4 regions of the Rhizobium sp. RSm-3 genome follow, and region 1 is predicted to be linked to each of the others. Evidence: predicted binding sites of a transcription regulator. Region 1 holds the regulator's gene; each other region holds the start of a gene.
What was found. The regulator LexA, encoded in region 1, represses DNA repair genes until DNA is damaged. The targets are predictions, from matches to a motif close to TGTTCNNNNTGTGTTCNG.

Region 1 (5,027 bases):
CCTTCGCCGCCGCGCTGGTGACCGACGAGCGGCGCGCCATCTCGAATGCGACGACGGAGGCGCTGCGCCAGTCGGGCCTTGCCCATATCGTCGCGATCTCGGGCCTCAACATGGCGCTGTCGGCCGGCATTTTCTTCGTCGGCTTCCGCATGCTGCTCAGTCTCTTTCCGGCCGTCGCTCAGGCCTATCCGACGAAGAAGATCGCCGCATCAGGCGCGCTCATTGCCGTCACCGCCTACTTCCTGATCTCCGGCTTCGGTGTCTCGGCCGAACGCGCCTTCATCATGATGGCCATCATGCTGATTGCCGTCTTCTTCGATCGGCCGTCGATCAGCCTGCGCAATGTCGTTCTCTCGGCGCTAGTCATCATCGTCATTTCACCCTCCGAAGTCTTGGGGCCGAGCTTCCAGATGTCCTTTGCCGCCACATTGGCACTGGTATCGGGCTATCAGCTGTGGAAGGACCGGCGCATCCGCGAAAACGCCTTGCTCAAGCTGCCGATCTTCCGGCCGGTCGTGGCCGTCGCCGGTTTCTTCGGCGGTGTCCTACTGACCTCGCTGATCGGCGGTTTTTCCACGGCGCTGTTTTCGATCGAGCATTTTCATCGGCTGACCGCTTACGGCCTGCCGGCAAACCTCGCGACGATGCCGATCATCTCCTTCATCGTCATGCCGGCCGGGCTGCTGGCGATGTTGCTGATGCCGTTCGGTCTGGACGCTCCACTCTGGGAGGTGGTCGGCTTCGGCCTCGACCTGGTAATCGCTGTCGCCAAGACGGTGTCCGGCTGGGGCGGCGATATCGGCGTCGGCCGTTTGCCCGCTTGGTATTTCGCCGTGGCCGTGGCAGGCTTCCTGCTGCTGACGCTGCTGCGCACCCGGCTGCGCCATGTCGGTACATTGATCCTCGCCGTCTCGACGCTCATCCTGCTGGTTCTGCCGGTCCCCCGGCCGCCGGATTTGGTGATTTCGGAGGATGGCAGCCTGGTCGCGCTCGTTGCAGGGGCGGCAATGGCTTCCAACCGTGAAAACCCGCCGGATTTCATCTTCGACCAGTGGCAGAGAGCGCTGGTCCTGCCGACCCATCACCCGCCGACGATGCTGGACGGCCCCGCTATCCCGCCGGAGGGAGAAGACCGCCGCGTCAGGCTTTCCCGCGATCAGCAGAACGAAGCGAGGACGGCGATGCGGGCGGCGGCCGCGGGCGGCGAAGCAAACCGCTTTTCCTGCGTCAAGAAGGCCTGGTGCACATCAAGGCTTGGCAATGGCCGCGTGGTAACGGTCATCGACAATGCCGCCTATCTCGGTCCGGCCTGCGATGCGGCCGATATTGTCGTGACGGCTGTCCGTCTGCGGTTCAACAGCTGCCGCTCAGGCGCGACGCTCTTCACCGGTGAGACGTTGCGCAGGACCGGTTCCGTCGAATTGCGCTTCGCGGCTGCCGGCCTGGAGGTCGCAACCGCATTCGAGAGCCTGTCGCGGCCGTGGATGCGCCAACGTGCCTATGACTGGCGCAGCAACAGTTTTGCCGAAACCGGCCCGTCCAGCGTCAGTGATAGCGGCGAATGAGGCCGACGAGCTTGCCCTGCACCTTGACGCGGTCCGGTCCGAAGATCCGGGTCTCATAAGCAGGGTTGGCCGCTTCAAGCGCGATCGACGCGCCCTTGCGCCGGAAGCGCTTCAGCGTCGCCTCCTCGTCGTCGACCAGGGCGACGACGATGTCGCCGGGACTTGCGGTGCTGCCGTTGCGGATGATCACCGTGTCGCCGTCGAAAATGCCGGCGTCGATCATCGAATCGCCTTTCACCTCCAGCGCGTAATGTTCACCGGAGCCGAGCATGTCTGAGGGAACGACGATGTCGTGGGTGTTGTTCTGGATCGCTGAGATCGGAACACCGGCAGCGATTCGGCCCATGACTGGCACCGAGACCGAGTTGCCGTTGTCGGCGACGGGTTTGACAGGCGCGGGGGCGGCGACCGGCTGGGGCTTGCCGAGGCTGCCCTCGATGACGCTCGGCGAAAAGCCGCGCCGGGGCTGGATGCTGGGGCTGTAGGCCTCGGGAAGCTTGATGACCTCGAGCGCCCGGGCGCGGTTCGGTAGGCGGCGAATGAAACCGCGTTCCTCGAGTGCTGTGATCAGCCGGTGAATGCCGGATTTCGAGGCCAGATCCAGGGCATCCTTCATCTCGTCGAAAGAGGGCGGAATGCCGGATTCTTTCATGCGCTCGTGAATGAAAAGGAGAAGCTCCTGTTGTTTGCGCGTGAGCATCGACGTGTGACCCCTGATTGAAACAAATCCAGAACAGACACTATATGTTCCATATGTGTTCCGCAAGTAGCTAAATTTCCGTAAAACTTGGCGCCAACTCGTTGAGATTTTTATTTTCATTCGCCGGATTGGCACACATGTCTTGCATTGAGGATGGCGTCGTCGCACATCTCTTCGCGATTGCAGGAGGGGATATCATGAACACGCATTCCGCCAAGCCGCACCCGCTGGATCATGTCGTGCTGCCCGTCGTCAATATCGATCTGGCGCGCGAAAGGCTCGGCAAGCTCGGCTTCACCGTTGCCGCCGATGCCCGCCATCCCTTCGGAACGGAGAATGCCTGCGTCTTCTTTGCCGACAAGACCTATCTGGAGCCGCTCGGTATCGCGAGCGTCGAGGAGACCGAGGCATCAGCGCGGCAAGGCAATGTCTTCACCGCCCGCAACCGGGCCTTCCGCTTCCGTTGCGGCGAGGAAGGGCTTTCGGCGGTGGTTTTCGGCACTGAAGATGCCGGCCTCGACCATCAAAGCTTCATTGCAGGCGGATTGAACGCCGGCGACATGCTGGAGTTCAGCCGGGCGATGAAAATGCCGGACGGCTCTAAGAGCGTCGGCAGCTTCAAACTAGCCTTTGCAGGTGATCTGCGGGCACCCGATTTCTTTCTCTTCACCTGCCAGCGCATCAATCCATTGCCGGCCGACCGCGGCGCGCTGGAGACGCATGCCAATGGCGTCACCGGCATCGCCGAGATCGCCCTCTGCGCGCCTGATGCCGCCGCCTTCGCCGGCTTCGTCAGCCTTGCCATGGCGCAATCGGCCGTCGAGAAAACCGGTTTCGGCGTCAATATCGCGGCGCCGAATGCGAAAATCAGCCTGATGACGCCGGAAGGGCTGGAGGCCTATTTCGAGGTTGCCGTCTCCTCCGCCGACCGCGGCCTGCGCGGCCGGGCTATCCTCTTCGCTGTTGCCGATCTTGCCGTGACAGAAGCACATTTGGCTGCTAACGGAGTGACATACACGCGCAAGAACAATCGCATTCTGGTGAAGCCGGCACCCGGGCAGGGCACGCTTTTCGCCTTCGAGGAAAGATGATGAGCACTGATACGAATTCGGAAGTGAGGATCGGCGAGGGCGCAGGCCAGGTCACCTTTTCCAATACCGGCCGCCTGTCGCTGATTGCCGGCCCTTGCCAGATGGAGAGCCGCGACCATGCCTTCATGGTTGCCGGCACGCTGAAGGAGCTCTGTGCCAAGCTCGGCATCGGCCTCGTCTACAAGAGTTCCTTCGATAAGGCGAACCGGACCTCGCTTTCGGCCGAGCGCGGCATCGGCCTTGAAAAGGGCATGCAGGTCTTTGCCGATCTCAAGAAGGAGTTCGGCTTTCCCGTCCTGACCGACGTTCACACCGCCGAGCAATGCGCCGAAGTGGCAAAGGTGGTCGATGTCCTGCAGATCCCGGCCTTCCTCTGCCGCCAGACCGACCTTCTGATCGCCGCCGCCGAGACCGGCCGCGCGGTCAATGTCAAGAAGGGCCAGTTTCTTGCCCCTTGGGACATGAAGAATGTGCTGAAGAAGCTCAACGCCAGCGGCAACCCGAACGTGCTGCTCTGCGAACGCGGCGCCTCCTTCGGTTACAACACTCTGGTTTCCGACATGCGCTCGCTGCCGATCATGGCGTCGATGGGCGCCCCCGTCGTCTTCGATGCCACCCATTCCGTGGCCCAGCCGGGCGGGCAGGGCGATTCTTCCGGCGGTCAGCGGGAATTCGTGGAAACGTTGGCGCGCGCAGCGGTGGCGACCGGTATTGCCGGCGTTTTCGTCGAAACCCACCAGGACCCCGACAACGCACCGTCCGACGGCCCGAACATGGTCTATCTCAAGGACATGCCGCGGCTTCTGGAAAAGCTGCTGGCCTTCGACGCCGTCGCCAAGGGCTGACAGTCAAAAGCCTGACATGTTCGTGCTATAGCGACGATCGGACATGCAGGTCGAGGGTGCCGCAATGCGCCATTGTAATTTGCACGCCTTCGATTATGACAGGCTTCGAACGATTGATCACCCACCGAGCAGGAAGAACCCATGACTGCAATCACCGATATCATCGCCCGCGAGATTCTCGATAGCCGTGGCAACCCCACCGTCGAAGTCGATGTCTATCTCGAAGACGGCAGCATGGGCCGCGCGGCCGTTCCCTCGGGTGCCTCGACCGGCGCGCATGAGGCAGTCGAGCTGCGCGACGGCGGCAAGCGCTACCTCGGCAAGGGCGTGCAAAAGGCGGTCGATGCGGCCAATACCGAGATCTTCGACGCGATCGGCGGCATCGATGCCGAAAACCAGATCCAGATCGACAACATCATGATCGAGCTGGACGGCACGCCGAACAAGTCGCGCCTCGGCGCCAACGCCATCCTCGGCGTGTCGCTGGCCGTCGCCAAGGCTGCCGCCCAAGCCTCCGGCCTGCCGCTCTACCGTTATGTCGGCGGCGCTTCCGCGAGCCTCTTGCCGGTGCCGATGATGAACATCATCAACGGCGGCGCCCATGCCGACAATCCGATCGATTTCCAGGAATTCATGATTCTGCCGGTCGGCGCCGATACGATCGCCGAAGCCGTGCGTATGGGTTCGGAAGTCTTCCATACGCTGCGCAAGGAACTGGCAGCGCAGGGCCACAACACCAATGTCGGTGACGAAGGCGGTTTCGCACCGGGCCTGAAGAGCGCTTCGGAAGCCCTCGACTTCATCATGAAGTCGGTCGAGAAAGCCG
Region 2 (5,027 bases), on a different contig from region 1:
CCAGAACTTCCGCCTGCATGACCGCATCGAATTTCGCCGGCCCTTGCCCGAAGGCGCGTGGGACAAGGTCCGGATGTATCCGTAAGCGGCTCTATTTGCCCATCAGCTTCAGCGGAATGCCGGAGGCAAGGGCTGAGACGTAGCGTCGCTTCTGGTAGAAGCCGTTCAGCGAAATGCGGCTGAGATAGCCGGTTTTCCTAGCCACCGGCAGGCCCGGCTGGGTGGTGACCGCAAGCTCGAAGCCGAGATTGCGGGCAATCGCCGCCTCGCGCCCGGTCGCCGCCTCCGGCGTGCCGTAGGGATAGGCGATCGTCCTGGGACGGATTCCAGTCACCGCCTCGACGTAATCGGCCGAAACCTGCATCTCGATCCGCGCTTCGGCTTCCGGCAGGCGGGCCAGCGCCCGGTGGCTGATCGTATGGGCGCCGAGTGTGGCGAGCGGGTGGGTCGCAAGCCATTGCAACTGACTAGGCCCCATCACCAGTTCGCGGGTGATATCGGTCGGCTCGATGCCGTTTTCCCGCGCCAGCATGTCGATTGCGGCAACGGCGCGTGCCTCGTCGGATCGGTGGATATACCAGGCGAACCGGTCGAAGGCATTCCATTGCTGCTGCGGATCGTCGAGCGCCAGGCGCTCGCTGCCGCCGCCGAAATCGAAGCGGAGTTCGCTTGATCGGCGCAGGAGCACGGCGAGCGTCTCCCACCAGATGCTGTGAGAGCCCTCGGCAAAACCCTTGGCGACGAACACTGTGAACGGCGCCCGATGCTGTTCGAACACCGGCAGCGCGTGCTCCAGATTGTTGATGTAGCCGTCGTCGAGCGTGAAGGCGGCAAACGGCCTTCCACCTTCGGGCTCGGCCAGCAGCGCCGGCACCTGATCGAGCGGCACGAAGCGATAGCCCTCCCGCCGCAGCCGCCGCAGCGCCGTATCGAGGAAGCCGGGGGTAATTTCGAGATGCGCATTCGGTTCGAAAGCCTCCGGCACCTGCGGGCGGACATGGTGCAGCGTGAAGACGACGCCGCGCCCACGCGCCTCGCGCATCAACCCGGCGGCGGCGATCAGCCAGGAAAGCTCGAGCCCGGCACCGATCGCTGTGCGTTTTGCCAGTCGCTTGAATTGTCCCGCCATGCGCCGTCCGTTGCTTTTTTTCGGAAACTAGCAAGCGCGGCTTAAGCCTTGCTGAATCCCGATTTCGCACGGGTCTTTTCATTTCCTGTTAACCAAGGCGATGAAAAGACTAGAAAAATGATAGGAGTTGCCTCAAAGTCGCGCCAAACTTGCCGCTTCTGTCACATTACGGCACAAAGGCCGATCCATTGCGAGCCGACGCATCAAGGGGAACTGCATGAGAACGCTTCTGGCGGCTGTTTTGACCGCAACGCTGGCCGTTTCGGCGCCTCTTGCGGCCTGGGCCGGCAGCGCTTCATTGATCCTCGATGCCCGCACCGGCAAGGTTCTCGCCGCCGAAAACGCCGATACGCTGAACCATCCGGCCTCGCTGACCAAGATGATGACGCTCTATCTCACCTTCGAGGCGCTGAAGCGCGGCAAGATCGCCTGGGAAACGCCGATCAAGATGTCGAAATACGCCGCTTCCCGCCCGCCGACCAAGCTCGGCGTCAAGGCCGGCGGCACGATCACCGTGCGCGAGGCGGTCTACGGCATGATCATCAAATCCGCCAATGATGCCGCCTCCGCCATGGGCGAGACGCTCGGCGGTTCGGAAAGCGGTTTTGCCCGGATGATGACCGCCAAGGCCCGCCAGCTCGGGATGAGCCGCACCGTCTTCGTCAACGCCTCCGGCCTGCCGGACGGCCGTCAGGTTACGACGGCGCGCGATATGTCGACGCTCGCCATCGCGCTGATGAAGAATTATCCGAACGAATACCGGCTGTTTTCGGCGGCAAGCTTCAATTTCCGTGGCCGCAACGTGCGCGGCCACAATAATCTCATGTACCGCTACCAGGGCATGGACGGCATCAAGACCGGTTACACCAACGCCTCCGGCTTCAATCTCGTCAGCGCCGTCAAGGACGGCAACCGCCGCGTCGTCGGCGTCGTGCTCGGCGGCCGCACCGCCCGCAGCCGCGACGCCAAGATGGCCGGTCTGCTCGACCGTTATCTCGGCCGTGCCTCCTCTTCCGGCGGCGCCAAGCTGGTGGCGAGCGTCGGCGCCAGGGAGCCTGTCGAAGTCGCCTCCGCCGCCGATGATTCCGATGTTCCGGTGCCGCTGAGCGCCCCACGCCCAACCGACGATCTTGCCGCAAAGAGCCTGGCCTATGCCGATGACGCCGTCGTGCCGCTGGACCGTCCGGTCGCGATGGACGAGATCCTGAACGCCGGCAAGGCGCCGAAAATGTCGGCAGAAAAGACTGCTGGTGACTGGCAGATCCAGATTTCGGCCGCCCCGAGCGCCGATGCGGCGCGTGCGCTTCTCGCCCAGGCAAAGTCGGAAGGCGGCGCACCGCTTGTTTCCGCCTCGCCCTATACCGAGGCGGTCGGGACGGGCGCCAACAAGATCTACCGCGCCCGCTTCGTCGGTTTCGCCAGCAGGGATGCCGCCGTCTCCGCCTGCGATGCGCTGAAGCAGCGCTCCTACGACTGCATGCTGCTGCCGGACCACGGCTGATCGCCGTAGCAATTCAAAGTGTTACAGCGTCCTTTGCGCGTCTGAACAGACGCGCTGCGCTGTAAGACAATCGACTCTGGACAAGCATCGGGAATCAGCGTCTCTTCCATAAACAAAAGGAGAACGCCGATGTTGCGTCGTCTTGCCGACCAGTTCGAAATCTCATCCGCCACCTATTCCGCGGCCAACGGCATCGAGCGTGACCCCGACTGGTTTCTCTTGAAGCTGCAGGAGGAGGTGGGCGAGCTCACCCAGGCTTGGAACCGCCTGACCGGCCGCGGGCGCCGCAGGGACCGGACACAGGAAGAACTCCACCGCGATCTCGCCGACGAAACCGCCGACCTGCTCGGCCATATCCTGCTCTTTGCCCGCCGCAACGATATCGATCTGGCCGCGGCGATCGAACGCAAGTGGCGGTTTCAGCCGGTGGAGGAGTTGAAGAGCTGAAGCATGTCGGCCGCCCGCGTCAGCCGACCTTATGCCGATAAAACTTGGTGTCCACCGCCATCAGCGGGAAGGCGCGGGGCAGGGTGGTTTTGGCGATCTCGGTAAAGCCGTTCTTCTCGTAGAAGCGGTGGGCGGCGACGAACTTGTCCGTGGTACCGAGGAAGATTTCGGTGAGGCCGGCATCCCTGGCGTGGGAAAACATGCGGTCGAGCAGCAGCGCCGCCACGCCATGTTCATGGCCGCGAACCTTGGCGGCGACGAACATCTTGCGCAGCGCCGCCTGATGGTTGCCGATATCCTTCAAACCAAGCGTGCCAACGATGGCGCCGTCCTTGACGGCGACCCAGAATTCTCCCTTGCCGGACTGGTAGAAATCCGGGATGACCCTCAGATCGGGCTGCGCATCGGCAGTGATGTCGATGCCGAACTCTTCGCGCTGGATCGGCAGGATCACCGAAAGCACGGCATCGGCGTCGCCTTCCGCAAAACGCCTGATCTCGACCTCCGCCATCACAGGCTCCTTTCGCCTCAGGTCTGCGTACCGCCGACCGTCACCTGATCCATGCGCAGATGCGGCTGGCCGACGCCGACGGGAACCCATTGGCCGCCCTTGCCGCAATTGCCGATGCCGGTATCGAGCTTCATGTCGTTGCCGATCATCGATACACGCTTCATCGCATCCGGGCCGTTGCCGATCAGCATGGCGCCCTTGATCGGCGCGCCGACCTTGCCGTTCTCGATCAGATAGGCCTCGGTGCAGCCGAAGACGAACTTGCCGGAGGTGATATCCACCTGGCCGCCGCCGAAGGAAACGGCATAGATGCCCTTCTTCACCGAGGCGATGATCTCTTCGGGCGTCTTGTCGCCGCCGAGCATATAGGTGTTGGTCATGCGCGGCATCGGCACATGCGCATAACCCTGGCGGCGGCCGTTGCCGGTGGGCGCCATGCCCATCAGCCGGGCGTTCTGCCGGTCCTGCATATAGCCGACCAGCTTGCCGTTCTCGATCAGCACGTTATAGCCCGACGGCGTGCCCTCGTCGTCGATGGTGATCGAGCCGCGGCGGTTGTCGATCGTGCCGTCGTCGACGACGGTCACGCCAGGGGCGGCGACCATCTGGCCGAGAAGGCCTGAAAAAGCCGACGTCTTCTTGCGGTTGAAATCGCCTTCCAGTCCGTGGCCGACGGCCTCGTGCAGCATCACCCCCGGCCAGCCGGAGCCGAGAACGACGTCCATCGTGCCCGCCGGCGCATCGATCGCTTCGAGGTTGACCAGCGCCTGGCGCAGCGCCTCGTCGGCGCCGTATTGCCAGCTGCCCTCGGCGATGAAGTCGCCGAAGCCGATCCGTCCGCCGCTGCCGTAGGAGCCGCTTTCCTGCCGGTCGCCTTCGCCGACCATCACCGAGATATTGATGCGCGTCATCGGCCTGATGTCGCGCACGCGATGCCCGTCGGCGCGCAGGATGTCGACCACCTGCCAGCTTGCCGCGACCGAGGCCGTCACCTGCCGCACCTTGTCGTTCTTGCCTCTGAGATAGGCGTCGATGTCCTGCAGGAGCTTGACCTTTTCCTCGAAGCTCGGCTGGCCGATCGGGTTCTGGTCGCCGTAGAATTTCTTGTTGGTGCCTTGCGGGGCCGCCGCATAGGAGCCGGAATAGCCGCGCGTCACTGCGCCCACAGCATCCGCCGCCCGCTTCAGCGCCGCCACCGAGAGATCGCCGGCATGGGCAAAACCGACCGCTTCGCCGGCAACGGCGCGCAGGCCGAATCCCTGCTCGGTGTTGAAGCTGCCGCCCTTCAGCCGGCCATTGTCGAAGGTCAGCGCTTCGGCCTGCGCATGCTCGATAAACAGCTCGCCGTCATCGGCGCCGGCGAGCGCCTCGGCGACCAGACCACGCATCGTGGCTTCGTCGGCATCGAATAGCGTCAGGAGATCGGTGGTCATGGTCTT
Region 3 (5,027 bases), on a different contig from region 1:
CCGAGGAGGCGGCGATCGTCTATGCCGTCGAGGTGACCGAGCAGAAGGCGCTGGAAGCGCAGATGGCGCAGACGCAGAAGATGAATGCTGTCGGCACGCTCGCCGGCGGCATCGCGCATGATTTCAACAATGTGCTGACGGCGATCCTGCTTTCCTCCGACCATCTGCTGCTGCAGGCGCGGCCGGCCGATGCAAGCTTTGCCGACCTGATGGAAATCAAGCGCAATGCCAACCGCGCCGCGGTGCTGGTGCGCCAGCTGCTCGCCTTCTCGCGCAAGCAGACGATGCGGCCCTCGGTGCTGAACCTGACGGATGTCGTCGGCGACCTGCGCATGCTGGTCGACCGGCTGCTTTCCGGCACCAACGTCAAGCTCGACGTGCAATATGGCCGCGACCTCTGGCCTGTCAAAACCGACCTTTCGCAGTTCGAACAGGTGCTGATCAATCTGTGCGTCAATGCACGCGATGCCATGCCCGAGGGCGGCACGCTGACGCTGCGCACCCGAAACCTGACTGCTTCAGAGGTCTCCGCCTTCAACTATTCCTACATGCCGGCCGAGGACATGGTGCTGATCGAAGTCGCCGATAACGGCACCGGCATCGCGCCCGAGATCATGGACAAGATCTTCGAACCCTTCTTCACCACCAAGGATGTCGGCAAAGGCACGGGACTTGGCCTTGCCATGGTCTACGGCATCGTCAAGCAATCGGGCGGCTACATCCAGCCGGAATCCGAAGTCGGCAAGGGCACAACCTTCCGGGTCTTCCTGCCGCGCCACATCCCGGAGCCGGCGCTTGCCGGCGAAGCAGACGCGATCGACGGCGCCATCGCGGGGGCCGAAGTGCTGCCCCAGCCCGTATCGCCGCAGCAGCCGGAGGACCTGACGGGATCGGCGGTCATCCTTCTCGTCGAAGACGAGGAGGCGGTGCGCCGCGGCGGCAAGCGCATGCTGGAAACGCGCGGCTACACCGTGCACGAGGCGGGCTCGGGCGTCGAGGCGCTGAGCATCATGGAAGAACTCGACGGCAAGGTCGACATCGTCGTATCCGACGTGGTGATGCCCGAAATGGACGGCCCGACGCTGCTGCGCGAGCTGCGCAAGACCTATCCCGACATGAAATTCATCTTCGTGTCCGGCTATGCCGAAGATGCCTTCGCCCGCAACCTGCCGCCTGAGTCAAAATTCGGGTTTTTGCCGAAGCCGTTTTCGCTGAAGCAGCTTGCGGTGGTGGTGAAGGAGACGCTGGACGGGTGAAGGCAGCCGGCATGGCCTTGGTAGATAGGGCTTACACGGCACGCCTATTGCCAAGGCGATACTGTCTGCCCCCGTCAACCCTCACTCACCCAACGCCACGGCAATCTCCGCCGCCAGCCGCGCATTGTTCTCGACCAGCGCAATATTCGTCTTCAGGCTCTGGCCGTCCGTTAGGTCGAAGATGGTTGAGAGCAGATAGGGCGTGACCGCCTTGCCGGTGATTTCGTCGCGCTCGGCGCTATCCAGCGCCCGCTCGATATAGATTTCCATCTCCTCGCGGGCGATTTCGTCGGCCTCGGGCACCGGGTTGGCAATCAGCATGCCGCCGTCGATGCCGAGCTGTTCGCGCACCGTCTGGAAATTGGCAATGGCGGCCGGGCTGTTCAGCGACAGCGGGCTTGATATGCCCGAGGAGCGTGACCAGAAGGCGGGGAATTCTTCGCTCTCGTAGGTAACGACGGGGACGCCGCGGGTTTCCAGCACTTCCAGCGTCTTTGGAATATCGAGGATCGCCTTGGCGCCGGCGCAGACGACGATAACGCCGGTGCGCGCCAGTTCCTCGAGATCGGCGGAGATATCAAAGCTTTCCTCGGCGCCGCGGTGCACGCCACCGATGCCGCCTGTGGCAAAAACCCGGATGCCGGCGAGGGCGGCCGCAATCATCGTCGCGGCGACCGTGGTGGCGCCGGTGCGGCGCTCGGCGATCGAAAAGGCGAGATCGGCGCGCGACACCTTCATCACATCGGTCGCCTTGGCGAGCTGCTCCAGTTCGCCGGCTTCAAGGCCGATATGCAGAGTGCCATGAATAACGGCGATCGTTGCCGGCACCGCACCCTGTTCGCGAATGATCGCCTCGACGCTGCGGGCCATCTCGATATTGCCGGGATAGGGCATGCCATGGGTGATGATCGTCGATTCCAGCGCCACCAGCGGCGCGCCGCGCTGCTTGGCGCTGGCGACCTCCTTCGAATAGGCGATCGGCAGAAGGGGCGAAATGGGCTTGGTCATGATCTTGTCCTGTCGTCGATAGAGCATGATGCCGAAAAGTCTCTGCAGTTTTCGGACGACATCACGCAAGCTATTTAATTTCGTCGCTTCAATGCAGAATTCTGGCCTTGGGAACAAGGGCAAGCGCCGCATTCAAGAGATCCGGCGTCAGATTTTCGTTGACGGCATGCCGCGATTGCACGGTCAGCGTGGCGGCCGCGGTGCCGTGGCGAATGGCCTCTTCGAGCGGCAGGCCTGATATCAAGGCTGCAAGCGTGCCGGCGGCAAGGGAATCGCCGGCACCGGTGACGTCGGCGACGGTGTCGGCGACCGGCGGCTGCAGCGTCATGGCGCGGCCCCCGCAAAGTGCGACGAGTTCGCGGCGGCCGCGGGTGACGACGGCGTTCCTGATGCCGATCTCGTTCAGAAGCGGCGGCCAGCCGGCAGCGTCCTCCGGCTGTTGCCCGGCAAGGGCGGAAGCCTCGGCCTCATTCAGGAACAGGTAGTCGATATCCCCGATACAGGGTTTCAGCCTGACGACTTTGGCAGGCGAGATGGCGATCGCCGCGACCGGCTTTGCCAGGGAACGCGCCTTGGCAACGATCGCCGCGATCGTCTCCTCCGGCAGGTTGGCGTCGAAAAGAATGAGATCATGGGCGGCGAAGGCCTCCCGCACCCAGCGGATGGAGAGACGCCGCGGCACGAAGAAACGGTAGAGGTCCATGTCGGCAAGGGCGATCACCAGATCGCCGTCCTTCTCGATGATCGCCGTATAGCTCGGGGTCTTGCGGTCGAGGAACACGAAAGGCCGGTCGTCGATGCCGGCGAAATCGGCCGCCTCGCTGACCATCTCGCCGATGGGGTCGCCGCCGCGTGGTGAAATCATCGTCACCTGAAAACCGAGCCTTGCAAGGTTGCGCGCCGCATTAAAGCCGCCGCCGCCCGGCTCCTCGAACCAGGTGCCGGGATTGCTGGCGCCCGGCGCCGTTTCGCCGGAGATCCGGCCGCGCCGGTCGATATGGGCACCGCCGAGAACAAGAATCTTTTTGTTCATTTCAACCGCCTTCCGCTGCGCAAAAAGCGAATCGAGGCGGTGCTACCGGCCGCGGCAAAGCCGGCGCATATGGCCTAAGCCGTTGCTTTGCATCGATAAAACAAATATAGAACACGGGCTGTTTTACCTTTTTCTTTCAATCGTTTGATCGCCTATTGCGGGAATAGAACAAATAGGGTACAAACTCGACATTGCTTGGGCGGCTTCAATAACCTAAAGGTGGATCGGATGTCTCAGAATTCATTGCGGCTGGTAGAGGACAAATCGGTGGACAAAAGCAAAGCGCTTGAAGCGGCACTCTCACAGATAGAGCGGTCGTTCGGCAAGGGCTCGATCATGAAACTCGGCTCCAACGAGAATGTTGTCGAGATCGAGACGATCTCGACCGGCTCGCTTGGCCTCGATATCGCGCTTGGCGTCGGTGGTCTGCCGAGGGGCCGTATCATCGAAATTTACGGGCCGGAGAGCTCGGGTAAGACGACGCTTGCATTGCAGACCATTGCCGAGGCGCAGAAGAAGGGCGGCATCTGCGCCTTCGTGGATGCCGAACATGCGCTCGATCCCGTCTATGCCCGCAAGCTTGGCGTCGATCTGCAGAACCTGCTGATCTCGCAGCCCGATACCGGCGAACAGGCGCTCGAAATCACCGATACGCTGGTGCGCTCCGGCGCGGTCGACGTTCTTGTCGTCGACTCGGTCGCCGCACTGACGCCGCGCGCCGAAATCGAGGGCGAGATGGGCGACAGCCTTCCCGGCTTGCAGGCGCGCCTGATGAGCCAGGCGCTGCGCAAGCTCACCGCTTCGATTTCCAAGTCGAACACCATGGTGATCTTCATCAACCAGATCCGCATGAAGATCGGCGTCATGTTCGGTTCGCCTGAGACGACGACCGGCGGCAATGCGCTGAAGTTCTATGCCTCCGTGCGCCTCGACATCCGCCGCATCGGCGCGGTCAAGGAGCGCGAAGAGGTGATCGGCAACCAGACCCGCGTCAAGGTGGTCAAGAACAAGATGGCGCCGCCCTTCAAGCAGGTCGAGTTCGACATCATGTATGGCGAGGGCGTTTCCAAGACCGGCGAACTGGTCGATCTCGGCGTCAAGGCCGGCATCGTCGAGAAATCCGGTGCCTGGTTCTCCTATAACAGCCAGCGTCTCGGCCAGGGCCGCGAAAACGCCAAGACCTTCCTGCGCGACAATCCGGATCTGGCTCGCGAGATCGAACTGTCGCTGCGCCAGAATGCCGGCCTGATCGCCGACCGCTTCCTGCAGAACGGCGGACCGGACCCCGATGACGGTGACGCCGCCGCGGAAATGTGATTTCGCTGTCGGTTTTCTGCCAGTCCCTTTGAAAATCCAGGCCGGCTGCATTCCCTGATCAGAATGCGGCCGGTTTTGTTTGTCTGCTGGACAGTGGCGGAGGTGAACGTTAAAAGCCGATGGATTTAGATTTACCTGCCTCCGGCAGCATTGAAGGGCATAGCATGAGCGGTGTGAACGATATCCGGTCGACATTCCTCGACTATTTCAAGAAGAACGGTCATGAGATCGTCTCGTCGAGCCCGCTCGTGCCGCGCAACGACCCGACGCTGATGTTCACCAATGCCGGCATGGTACAGTTCAAGAACGTCTTCACCGGTCTGGAGAAACGCCCTTATTCGACGGCGACCACCTCGCAGAAATGCGTGCGCGCCGGCGGCAAGCATAACGACCTCGACAATGTCGGCTATACG
Region 4 (5,027 bases), on a different contig from region 1:
TTTCACCCCCCACAATTAGAAGTAATGAATATATCAGAGTGAACGCATTGAGCAAAGTGGTTGCACACCGAGAATATTCTCTTGAGCAACTTCGTGCTTGAAAGGGCTATGCATCGCCGATGCTGCGTTGCTAGAGCTTTCAGGACCTTCTGCCTGTTCGATATCGATGAGATTACTTACGATTAACCCAAATCTAAGCCTAAATAGTTGGACTGCGTGCTGATTATGGGAACACGTTGTCGCGACGCAATCGTCTCACGATCATTGCGAATTGCTAGGAATTAGAACCGCTTATACGCCGACCTTAGGTGAACACGGCACTTCATGCTCTAGCAGGTCAGGGGTCTTTTGTTTATGCCATGAGCAGATTGTGGCCGCCGGCGGCCGCGACTTCGAGCGCCCGCTTGGCGCTTTCCTGGCCCTTGATCTCGGCGAGATCCGGCAGATTAGCGGCATTGGTGCGGATCGACGCTTCCGGCCTGGACAGCACCTGGGTGCCGCGGAAATGATTGGCAAGGGCGATCAGGCTGCGCGGGGCGAGAATATTGACCTCGGCACCGGCCCAGGCGGCCTCGGCGCCGCTTTCGGCCGGGCAGATCAGCCCCTTGCCGAGCGCATTGGCGCCGATCGCGGCCGGTAGCGCGCCTGATATGGCGGCGATGGTGCCATCGAGATTGAGTTCGCCGACGACGACATAATCCGACAGCGCGTCAGCGGGAATGGCATCAGGGCAAGCGCGATCGGCAGATCGAAATGCGAGCCCTCTTTCGGCAAATCGGCTGGCACCAGATTGACGGTTATCCGCTTGCCCGGCGGAGCCAGGCCGGAGGCTTGAAGAGCCACCTTGACGCGTTCGCGGCTTTTGGCGCTCGCACTGTCAGAACGTCCTCTCTTCCTACGCCGCCGTCAGCCTCTCGCCAGCGATACGATAGGAGATCGCCTCGGCTAGATGAATGCGGCCGACCGTCGACTTGCCGTCGAGATCGGCCAGGGTGCGGGCGACCTTGAGGACGCGGTGGTAGCCGCGGGCGGAGAATTTCATTTTTTCGGCGGCGTCGCGCAGCAGTTGCAGGCCGCTGGCGTCGGGTTCGGCGAGTTTCTCGATCATTGCGGTGGAGCAGCGGGCATTGGTGCCGATGCCCTTGGCGCCGGCGGCCTCGAACCGCTCTTGCTGGCGTTCGCGGGCGCGGGCGACGCGGCGGGCGACATCGGCGCTGGCCTCCGCGGCCAACGGGCGGATGAGATCGGCGGCGGAGACGGCCGGCACGTCGATGCGGATATCGATGCGGTCCATCAGCGGGCCGGAGATGCGGGCCTGGTAATCGCTCATGCAGCGCGGGCCGCGGGCGCAAGTATGACCGGGCTCGCCGGCCATGCCGCAGCGGCAGGGGTTCATTGCCGCGATCAGCTGGAATTTCGCCGGATAGGAGACGCGGTGATTGGCGCGGGCGATGACGCATTCGCCGCCTTCGAGCGGCTGGCGCAGCGCATCCAGCGCCTGCGGGGTGAATTCGGGAAACTCGTCGAGGAAGAGCACGCCGTGATGGGCAAGCGAGGCTTCGCCGGGCCGGGCGCGGATGCCGCCGCCGACGAGGGCCGCCATGGTGGCGGAGTGATGCGGGGTGCGGAAAGGCCGGCGGTCCGACAGCTTGCCGCCGGAAAGCTCTCCGGCGATCGAATGGACCATCGAGACTTCAAGCAGTTCGGCGGCCGAAAGCGGCGGCAGGATCGACGGCAGCCTTGCCGCCAGCATCGACTTGCCGGAGCCGGGAGGCCCGACCATCAGCAGATTGTGGCCGCCGGCGGCCGCCACCTCGAGCGCCCGCTTGGCGCTTTCCTGGCCCTTGATCTCGGCGAGATCCGGCAGATTGGCGGCATTGGCGCGGATCGACGCTTCCGGCCTGGAAAGCACCTGCGTGCCGCGGAAATGATTGGCAAGGGCGATCAGGCTGCGCGGAGCGAGGATATTGACCTCGGTGCCGGCCCAGGCGGCCTCGGCGCCGCTTTCGGCCGGGCAGATCAGCCCCTTGCCGAGCGCATTGGCGCCGATCGCGGCCGGCAGCGCCCCCGATATGGCGGCGATGGTGCCATCGAGGTTGAGTTCGCCGACGACGACATAATCCGACAGCGCGTCGGCGGGGATGGCGCCGAGTGCGGCCATCAAAGCGAGCGCGATCGGCAGATCGAAATGCGAGCCCTCTTTCGGCAGATCGGCCGGCGCCAGGTTGACGGTCACCCGTTTGGCCGGCAGCGCCAGGCCGGAGGCGTGAAGGGCGGCCTGCACCCGCTCGCGGCTTTCGGCCACCGCCTTGTCGGGCAGGCCGACGATCTGCATGCCGACCTTGCCGGGCGCGACCATGACCTGGACCTCGACCGGCACACCTTCGATGCCCTGAAATGCCACCGTACTGACACGCGCGACCATATGCCCACCCCTTGCCCGCCAACTCTTATACCGCCTGCAACCCTTCAGGGCCAGCAGTTGCAATCTGGCATGGGAACAGGAATAAAACAAGAACAAGAAAGGAACGTAGTCGGATATAGTCTGTGACCGGGGTTGTGTCCGGTCACGGCAGGCGCGTGGTCCACGCGGCAGGCTTAGCCGCGCTTGCGCTCGATCGCATCCCAGAGCAGGCTTGCGATATCGGCGCCGCCGAACTTCTTGACCTCGCGGATGCCTGTCGGCGAGGTGACGTTGATCTCGGTCATGTAATCGCCGATCACATCGATGCCGACGAGCAGGAAGCCGCGTTCTCTCAGCGCCGGGCCGATGCGGGCGCAGATTTCCTGTTCACGCGGCGTCAGTTCAGTCGCCTCGGCGCGGCCGCCGACATGCATGTTGGAACGGCTGTCGTGCTCGGCCGGCACGCGGTTGATGGCGCCGGCAAATTCGCCGTCGACCAGGATGATGCGCTTGTCGCCCTTGCGCACGTCGGGCAGATATTGCTGGGCGATGAAGGGCTCGCGGAACAGCTGGCCGAACATTTCGAGCAGCGAGGAGAGGTTGCGGTCATCGCGGGTCGAATGGAAGACGCCGGCGCCGCCATTGCCGTAGAGCGGTTTGAGGATGATATCGCCCATCTCGTCGCGGAAGCGGCGGATCTCGGCCGGATCCTTGGTGATCAGCGTCTTCGGCATCAGGTCGGCAAATTCGGTGACGAAGATTTTTTCCGGCGAATTGCGCACCCAGGCCGGATCGTTGACGACGAGGGTCTTCGGGTGGATGCGCTCGAGCAGATGCGTCGAGGTGATATAGGCCATGTCGAAGGGCGGGTCCTGGCGCAGCAGCACCACGTCCATGGTGGAGAGATCGACGCGCTCGGGCGCGCCGAGCTCGAAATGATCGCCCTTGACGTCCTTCAGCAGCATCGGCTCGACGCTGGCATAGAGCTTGCCGTCGCGGAAGCTGAGGCGCTCGGGCGTGTAATGGAACAGCCGGTAGCCGCGCGCCTGGGCTTCCAGGCTCATGGCGAAGGTGGAGTCGCCCGCAATATTGATGCCGGCGACATGATCCATCTGGACCGCTACATTGGTGATCTTGGCCATTTCCGTCCCTCGCTGAATGCCGGACAGATGTAGGTCGGCCCGGTATCAAACGCAACGGTCAATCAGGCTTTCCGGCGCTACAGCGCCGCGCGTCTTTTCAGACGCGCAAGCGGCGCTGCAGGCGTTTGAATGGATCACCGCGTTTCGAGTATCCGCATCAATCGGCCGCGATAGCTGTCGAGAATGACGGCAAGGACGATGACGGCGCCGATGACGATCGGCTTGATATTGTCGTCGGCGCCGAGCAGTTGCAATCCGGTCGACAGGACCTGCAGAATGCAGGCGCCAACCAGCGTGCCGATGATCGAACCCTTGCCGCCCGAGAGGCTGGTGCCGCCGATGATGACGGCGGCGATGGCGTTCAGCTCGTAGCCGATACCGGCGACCGGGCTGCCGACATTGAGGCGGAGCAGATAGACCATGGCGGCGATGCCGGCGGTCAGCCCTGAGATGGTGAAGACGGCGATCTTGTATTTTTTCGGCTGGTGTCCGGAGAGCCGGACGGCCTCTTCATTCGTGCCGATGGCAAAGACGAAGCGGCCGAAGACGGTATAGCGCAGCACGAACCAGCCGATGAGGACGACGACGACGGCAATCAGGAAGATCGATGGGAGTATGCCCCAGAAGATCAGGTTGCCGAAATCGACGAAAGGCTGCGGCAGGCCGGTGATCGTCGAATTGTCGCTGACGACGCGGGCCAGGCCGCTGGCGACATTCAGCATGCCGAGCGTGACGATGAAGGAGGGAAGCTTCCACTTCTCGCAGATCCAGCCATTGACGGCGCCAAGCGCAGCACCCGTGCCCATCGAAGCAAGACAGGCGAGGATAATCGCCTGCCATGGCGAAAAGGCCGGGTTGATCATGATCGTGGCGCCGATCACCGTGCAAAGGGCCAGCAGCGAGCCGACGGAAAGATCGATGCCGCCGACGAGGATGACGAAGGTCATGCCGGCAGCAAGCACGGTGTTGATGGCGATCTGCACGAAGATCTTCAGGAAATTCTCCGGCGTCGCGAAATAGGGCGCCGTCGCCGAGAAAAACGCCAGGATCAGGATGAGGGCAATGGCGACGCCCGCCTCCTTCATCGAGATCCGGATAAGCTTGTCCCAGAAGCGCGCCTCTTTTGCCTCGGTCTGTTTTTCAATGCTGGCGGACACGGCTGTACTCCTTGTAAGCGAGCGACAGGATCCTGCTCTCGTCAAATTGTTCGCGGGCGATTTCGCCGGATATCTTGCCGTCGGAGAAAACGATGATGCGATGGCAAATGCCGATCAGCTCCGGCAGATCCGAAGATACCACCAGCACACCTTTTCCCTCGGCGGCAAATTTCCACAGAAGCTCATAGATCTCGGCCTTGGCGCCGACGTCGATGCCGCGGGTCGGCTCATCGAAGATCAGCACCTTGGGGCCGCGAAACAGCCATTTGGCAATGACGACCTTCTGCTGGTTGCCGCCGGAAAAGGTTCTGACCGCCTGATGGA

Region 2: a site for LexA is predicted at 2,739-2,756, ahead of BBJ66_RS19005 (MazG nucleotide pyrophosphohydrolase domain-containing protein). Genes of this name have one in related genera too.
Region 3: a site for LexA is predicted at 3,394-3,411, ahead of recA (recombinase RecA). Genes of this name have one in related genera too.
Region 4: a site for LexA is predicted at 2,514-2,531, ahead of BBJ66_RS01600 (YifB family Mg chelatase-like AAA ATPase). Genes of this name have one in related genera too.

The regions. Positions count from the first base shown of each region.
Region 1 is NZ_MAWZ01000027.1:28,335-33,361, forward strand. Features, by position in the region: gene BBJ66_RS21925 (ComEC/Rec2 family competence protein) at 1-1,565, shown strand, start outside; gene lexA (transcriptional repressor LexA) at 1,546-2,265, opposite strand; gene BBJ66_RS21935 (VOC family protein) at 2,463-3,356, shown strand; gene kdsA (3-deoxy-8-phosphooctulonate synthase) at 3,356-4,201, shown strand; gene eno (phosphopyruvate hydratase) at 4,343-5,027, shown strand, end outside.
Region 2 is NZ_MAWZ01000023.1:39,712-44,738, reverse strand. Features, by position in the region: gene pdxH (pyridoxamine 5'-phosphate oxidase) at 1-85, shown strand, start outside; gene BBJ66_RS19015 (polysaccharide deacetylase family protein) at 92-1,129, opposite strand; gene BBJ66_RS19010 (D-alanyl-D-alanine carboxypeptidase family protein) at 1,347-2,630, shown strand; gene BBJ66_RS19005 (MazG nucleotide pyrophosphohydrolase domain-containing protein) at 2,760-3,077, shown strand; gene BBJ66_RS19000 (GNAT family N-acetyltransferase) at 3,097-3,588, opposite strand; gene tldD (metalloprotease TldD) at 3,606-5,021, opposite strand.
Region 3 is NZ_MAWZ01000024.1:299,162-304,188, forward strand. Features, by position in the region: gene cckA (cell cycle histidine kinase CckA) at 1-1,256, shown strand, start outside; gene BBJ66_RS20465 (pseudouridine-5'-phosphate glycosidase) at 1,338-2,264, opposite strand; gene BBJ66_RS20470 (carbohydrate kinase family protein) at 2,353-3,297, opposite strand; gene recA (recombinase RecA) at 3,526-4,614, shown strand; gene alaS (alanine--tRNA ligase) at 4,779-5,027, shown strand, end outside.
Region 4 is NZ_MAWZ01000001.1:322,268-327,294, reverse strand. Features, by position in the region: partial or broken gene BBJ66_RS32820 (magnesium chelatase domain-containing protein) at 359-888, opposite strand; gene BBJ66_RS01600 (YifB family Mg chelatase-like AAA ATPase) at 896-2,425, opposite strand; gene gshB (glutathione synthase) at 2,599-3,546, opposite strand; gene BBJ66_RS01590 (ABC transporter permease) at 3,681-4,703, opposite strand; gene BBJ66_RS01585 (sugar ABC transporter ATP-binding protein) at 4,687-5,027, opposite strand, start outside.